Regions from separate parts of the Brucella sp. NBRC 12950 genome, predicted to be linked through region 1. Evidence: predicted binding sites of a transcription regulator. Region 1 holds the regulator's gene; each other region holds the start of a gene.

Region 1 (2,275 bases):
CCCTGCGAAGATCGAATCCGCAATTAGTGCCGTTCTCGAAGATGGCATCGATGTTCTTGTGACGATTGGCGGCGCGTCGGTTGGAGATCGCGATTACGTTCACGGGGCTTTACAGAATTGCGGCGTCGATCTAGACTTCTGGAAGATCGCCATGCGCCCGGGTAAACCGCTGATGTATGGCCGCAAGACGGTTTCGGGTAAAACCGTGCATGTCATCGGCCTGCCGGGTAATCCGGTTTCAAGTCTCGTCTGCAGTCTCGTATTTCTGCGCCCATTGGTGGCAAAGCTATCGGGCACTGACTTAACTGCAGATATTCGTCCCGCGAAATTGGGTCAGCCAATGAATGCAAACGATCATCGTAGGGACTTTGTTCGTGCGACGGTAGAAAAGGCAATCGACGGCACATTGATTGTAAAGCCATTTCCAGTTCAGGATTCTTCGATGCTTTCTGCTCTTGTGCGTTCCAATGCACTACTGATCAGAGAAGAAAATGCGCCAGCTGCAGCGCTTGGAGATCCTTGCACAATATTGATGCTGTAACGAACGGCATCAATTCCCGCCCTCATTAATCATTTTAAAACCATTGCAGAACAAGACTGGAACATATAGTGTTCGTTCTGGTTTTGTTTTTATTTGATTCTGGTTTGGAGGGTGTAGCGCATGTTGACCCGTAAGCAGCACGAGCTTCTGCTGTTCATTCATGAACGTCTTAAAGAGACGGGCATCCCTCCGTCTTTTGACGAGATGAAAGAGGCTCTCGATCTAGCCTCGAAATCGGGCATTCATCGCCTCATCACGGCATTGGAAGAACGTGGCTTTATCCGCAGACTTCCTAACAGAGCACGCGCTCTGGAAGTCCTGCGGTTGCCAGATTCGATAGCACCGGGCTTGAACTCGCAAAAGAAGTTCGCTCCGAGCGTCATCGAAGGAAGCCTTGGTAAAGCTCCCCCTCCTCCACCGGCGCGCCCTGCTCCGGTCATGGCGGACAATGATTCCTCAACAATGGTTTCTGTGCCTATGATGGGACGCATCGCTGCCGGTGTGCCGATCTCGGCTATCCAGAATCAGACACATTCACTGAGCCTTCCTCCGGAAATGCTGGGTGCCGGTGAACACTACGCTTTGGAAGTCAAAGGCGATTCGATGATCGACGCCGGTATTTTCGACGGCGATACAGTCATCATTAAACGTGGTGATACAGCCAATCCGGGCGAAATTGTCGTCGCACTGGTGGACGACGAAGAAGCGACATTGAAGCGTTTTCGCCGCAAAGGTGCTTCCATCGCATTGGAAGCAGCAAACCCGGCTTACGAAACCCGCATCTTCGGACCTGATCGCGTGCGCGTTCAGGGCAAGCTTATCGGTCTGATCCGACGCTATTAAATGTTACACATAACCGCTGCACTTCCGTGAGATATGTGGCGGTTAATGTTCATAGTATTTCCGGCAAAAGTGCGAAGCGTCTCCGCAGGGAAATCAGTTCGCCGGACTGATTTCTTTTTCTGCTGCGATGCGTCGGATAATGCGTAAAGACAATCAATTTCAGCGGTTCCAACGATTCATTCTTAGCTGGAATGGCTGTAAGTCTGCCAGAAAACCATGAACTAGAGTGGCTCTGATTTATCTGTAAAAGCTGGAGCCGCTTCGAGCTTGGAGTTCTTTTCAGAGCCAGCCTTCTTTTGATATTCGCGCTCAGCTAGCCCCCGCGCTGCTCGCGAATAAAGACGATGAAGGTGCCAAGGCCTCGCGGGCGCATCAATGGCAAAGCTCAGATCATCTGCATAGCCGGCTAATTTACGAGGTTTTGCCGGTTCGAATCGGTAGATCTTATCTTCGTTGTCGACTTCATGGACAGCCGAAACTGTTGCAGCTTCGCCTTTCGAGGGCTTTTTCTGCCCCAACCTGAGTTCAAGCGTTCCTTTTAAGGCAAGCTCTTTTCGATCCACCACGAGCACATCAGGGCGCTCGCAGCTCAGATTTTTGCCTGCTATCGCAAGAACGACGATGTCGCCAATATTGCAGGCGATGTCCTTCATTTCCTCCTGCGCGGTATAAGCAAACATCCGCCCGTCCCGCAAAGGGATCGTACACAGTCCCTCTTCGCAGACAAACGCATCAGTGGCGGATACCAGCTTCTGCTTTTTTATAATCTGCGGCGGAATAAACGTTTCGATCAAATAGGCTGTCTGCCAGTTTTGACCTGTGAATTTTGGCGGTCTGCTGCGATTGGCTGCGAATTTACCATCAGGCAAGCGCACGGCCACAAATTTTGCA
Region 2 (2,275 bases), on a different contig from region 1:
GTCACCTTCGACGATGAAAAGTTCTGCACCTGCTGCAGCATTCTGAGTGCAGTCCGCAAGCTTGCCCGGAAGGCGCAGTTTACGCGTCGCGCTCTTTCGAACGGTTTCCTTTTCTTGACGGCGACGAAGACGCTCTTCTGCACGGTCTACAACCCAGTCGAGCAAGCGCGATGCTTCCTGCGGTGAAGCTGTAAGCCAGTGATCAAACGGATCGCGAATAACATTTTCCACGATACGCTGCGCTTCGACGGTTGCAAGCTTATCCTTGGTCTGGCCCACAAACTCCGGTTCGCGAATGAAGACCGAGAGCATCGCTGCTGCAGAAATCATCACGTCATCGGTGGTGATAATCGACGCACGCTTGTTATTGGTCAGTTCCGCATAGGCCTTTAGGCCACGCGTTAATGCAATCCGAAGACCTGCTTCATGCGTGCCGCCGTCGCCCGTAGGGATGGTGTTACAGTAGGAATTGACGAAGCCATCCCCCCCGTACCACGATACAGCCCATTCAACAGCGCCATGTCCGCCCTGCTTTTCTGTACGGCCTGAGAAAATCTCGCGCGTCACCTGATGTTCTTTGCCGAGCGAGGCAGAGAGATAATCCTTGAGGCCACCGGGGAAGTGGAAAACAGCCTTTTCCGGCGTTTCCTTCTTTGGGTCGAGAAGCGACGGATCGCAGCTCCAGCGAATCTCTACCCCACCAAACAGATAAGCCTTCGAGCGGGCCATACGGTACAGCCGGTGCGGATCGAATTGCGCGGTTTTGCCGAAGATATCCGGGTCAGGATGAAAGCGGACGCGCGTACCGCGACGGTTATGGACTTCGCCGACATCTTCAAGGCCACCCTGCGGAATGCCGCGCGAAAAGCGCTGGCGATAAAGACGGCGATTGCGCGCGACTTCAACTTCCAGAACATCAGAAAGCGCGTTAACCACCGAAACACCCACGCCGTGCAGGCCGCCAGAGGTTTCATAGGCTTTGCCATCGAATTTACCGCCCGCGTGTAGCTTGGTCATGATGACTTCAAGCGTCGATTTTCCCGGGACTTGCGGGTGTTCATCAACCGGAATACCGCGTCCGTTATCGCTTACCGTTAGGAAACCGTCGGCGTCGAAGCTAACTTCAATGAAATTGGCATGGCCTGCAACAGCTTCGTCCATCGAGTTATCGATGACTTCTGCAAAGAGGTGATGCAGAGCTTTCTCGTCCGTGCCGCCGATATACATACCTGGCCGCAGACGGACGGGCTCTAGCCCTTCCAGAACACGAATAGAGGAGGCGTTGTAATCATCTGCTCCAGATGAAACGGGCGGAGCCTTGGTTGTGACAGCAGCTGATTTCGGTGCGGATGGTGTCGTTGCCGCTTGCGCAATGGATGTCGATGCGGGAGCCTTCTTGGGCTGCTGCTCCATCTGCCGTTCACGGGCATTGTTAACTACTCTGGAAAAGAGATCGTTGCTGTCGTCCATATTGGTGCGAAAAGCTTTCTGTCTAAAACCGAATGAACCGCCCCTACCGAACGGCACGAAATAAGTTAGCTGCGAATCACGTGAATGATGCCACGAGATTAGCCGCAATGCGAACAGAGTTCGCCTTACGTTCCATTTTTGACCCAAGTTATCAAATGGTTTTGCTCGCAGTGAAACCGATTTGCACCAGAAACATGGCGAAAGTCAAACCGGGCGCTTTGCTTGAGCGAATTAAGATGGAAACGGGCAGGCCATTCGCGTAAGCGCAATGGCAGTTGGAAAATTGCGAGTAATGAGATGCAGGGCAGGGTAGTAGGCGGCACAGAAGCCCACGTAAAGGGCATGGCGATCATGGTGCTTTCGGTATTGCTGCTGCCTCTCATGGATGCCATCGGTAAATGGCTTGCCATGATGGATAATATGCCGCCGGCCACTGTCACCTTCATGCGCTTTTTCATTCAGTCAGTGCTGATGTTTTTCGTGCTGATCGTCATGAGTGGTTTCGCGTCCCTACGGACCACTCATCTTGTCGGCAATCTTGTGCGCGGGGCGCTGATGGGCTTTGGAGGAACGTGTTTCTTCACGGCTGTAAAATATATGCCTCTGGCAGACGCTATGGCTGTGTTTTTTGCTGAACCGTTGATCCTGACGCTGCTTTCAGCCGTTTTCCTCAAGGAAAAAGTCGGCTGGCGTCGTTTCAGCGCTGTGGGTATCGGTCTCATTGGCACGATGATCGTTATTCAGCCAAGTTTCGAGATTTTCGGGGCAGTATCCTTGTTGCCTCTCGCAACCGCTGTAACTTTTG
Region 3 (2,275 bases), on a different contig from region 1:
GTGACCCGGTCGCGCTCTTCTTCGATCGCGCGACGTCCCTCCAAATCAATCAGCACACCGGAAAAGTTCAGCTCTGTACCCTCCGCGTCACGATCAACGCGCCCATTGGCCTCCAGCCAGTAATAGTTTCCGTCAGCACGTCGAACGCGATATTGATGTGAAAAGCTGCCGCCCACTTCGATGGTCTTGTCAATCGCAACCGCCAGCTTCATTCGATCTTCTGCGTGGACTGACTCTAGCAGCTCTTTGAGGTGCGGGCCGCCCTCCACTCCGTTGCGATCAAGTCCAAAGGCTATCGTGAACGGTTCATCGATCGTCACCCGATCGTTGCGTACATCCCAAGACCACGTCCCGATAATAGCCCCTGCTGACAACGCCAATTGGACACGTGTCGCATCGTCGCGTGCTCTTGTCTCACTCGCCTTGAGCTCGGCTTCTGCCGTCTTGCGCGCTGTTACATCACGAAAAAGCACTGAAACCTGATTGAGTGTTGCAGGTTCTACCCGCGATGCCGAGACTTCGATGTGCCTGCCAGCATCCCTGAACTCACGCTCAAAACGGATACGTTCGCCTGTCCGAAGCACATTTCCGTAGAGATCTATCCACTCTTTGGCATCACTGGCTGCGACCTCGTGAACTGATTTACCAACGATGTTCGGAATGCCTGTATGACGCTCATAGCCTGCATTGGCTTCAACATGAATATAGTCGCAAAATTCGCCTGAATTATCCGTGCGAAATTCTATGATGCAAAAACCATCATCGATCGCTTCGAACAGGGCTCGATACCGCGCCTCATTGACCTCGCCAGCAACGCTGGAAGAAGCTGCTGATGCGGTAGGTTCTAGTTTGTTCATTTGTGCCCTAAGTTCGGAGAAAGCGCTCGTTCACGTGCCCTTGAACGCGTGGTTAAGTCTTTAGTTCCGAAAAATAACAGCAATCAAAGGATAAGTGCGGTTTCGCCAGGATTTGACGGCCAAGGAATTTGTAAATCGTCTGCTCCGAACCGTATAAGGATTCTTGTCAATCCACTGCTTCGTTTTGGCCGGGATCAAGAAGGATAGCGTGCAAAAAAAGCGGTTCTTGGCTTCAAGGTTGACGAACAAATCGTGAACATATAATGTTGTCCCATGGCTCCTACAACTTTGCAGAAAAAATTAGAAATCTTATCAGATGCTGCAAAATACGATGCGTCTTGCGCCTCGAGCGGCGGAGAAAAGCGCAATTCGTTGCAGGGTGGGATTGGCTCATCGGGCGGCAGCGGAATATGCCATGCTTATGCACCTGACGGTCGCTGCATCTCCTTGCTCAAAATTCTGATGACTAATTTTTGCATGTTTGACTGCGCTTACTGTATCAATCGTGTGTCGAGTAATGTCGAACGCGCTCGGTTTTCGGTGGAAGAGGTCGTCTCCTTGACGCTCGAATTTTACCGCCGAAACTACATCGAAGGTCTCTTTCTCTCCTCTGGCATCATTCGCTCTCCTGACAAAACCATGGCAGAGATGGCGCAGATTGCACGAACTTTGCGGACTGTTCACGGTTTCAAAGGCTACATACATCTGAAAACCATCCCTGATGCTGCGCCGGAACTCATTCGCGAAGCGGGACTTTACGCCGATCGTTTGTCGATCAACGTTGAACTTCCTCAAGATGAAAGCGTGCGCCAATTGGCACCCGAAAAACGTCCGGAGACAATCCGGGCAACAATGGCGCAGGTGCGCGTGGAGGGCGAAGCCGCTTCAGATAAGACGTTAAGCGGGAAGAAGCCTCCGCGTTTTGCGCCAGCAGGACAAAGCACACAGATGATTATTGGCGCGGATAGCAGTAATGATAGCGTTATTTTAAACACTGCCGTGCGACTTTACAACGGATACAAATTGCGCCGGGTCTATTATTCGGCGTTCAGCCCGATCCCCGATTCAACTTCCGCGCTTCCACTTATCAAACCACCGCTTGAGCGCGAGCACCGGCTTTACCAGGCTGACTGGCTGATGCGTTTTTATGGCTATGACGCAAACGAGATTACGGCTGGCGCAAAAGACGGTTTTCTCGATCTCGACATTGATCCGAAACTCGCTTGGGCCCTAAAGAACCGAGGAAACTTCCCCCTCGACGTCAATCGAGCAACAAGGGAGATGTTGCTAAGAGTGCCTGGTTTCGGGGTGCGTACTGTCGATCGTATTATCGATGCGAGACGAAACCATGCTCTGCGCATGGGCGATTTGATCCGAATAGGTGCGTTAACTCGCAAGGCAAAACCTTTCATAACGCT

What was found. The regulator LexA, encoded in region 1, represses DNA repair genes until DNA is damaged. The targets are predictions, from matches to a motif close to TGTTCNNNNTGTGTTCNG.
Positions count from the first base shown of each region.
Region 2: parE (DNA topoisomerase IV subunit B) is a predicted target of LexA. The motif match lies at 1,588-1,605, and genes of this name have one in related genera.
Region 3: QSJ70_RS26130 (putative DNA modification/repair radical SAM protein) is a predicted target of LexA. The motif match lies at 1,099-1,116, and genes of this name have one in related genera.

Region 1 is NZ_BSQC01000001.1:531,496-533,770, reverse strand. Features, by position in the region: gene QSJ70_RS02595 (molybdopterin molybdotransferase MoeA) at 1-541, shown strand, start outside; gene lexA (transcriptional repressor LexA) at 662-1,384, shown strand; gene QSJ70_RS02585 (ComEC/Rec2 family competence protein) at 1,606-2,275, opposite strand, start outside.
Region 2 is NZ_BSQC01000006.1:137,125-139,399, reverse strand. Features, by position in the region: gene parE (DNA topoisomerase IV subunit B) at 1-1,470, opposite strand, end outside; gene QSJ70_RS11895 (DMT family transporter) at 1,768-2,275, shown strand, end outside.
Region 3 is NZ_BSQC01000024.1:23,086-25,360, forward strand. Features, by position in the region: gene QSJ70_RS26125 (ATP-binding protein) at 1-857, opposite strand, end outside; gene QSJ70_RS26130 (putative DNA modification/repair radical SAM protein) at 1,131-2,275, shown strand, end outside.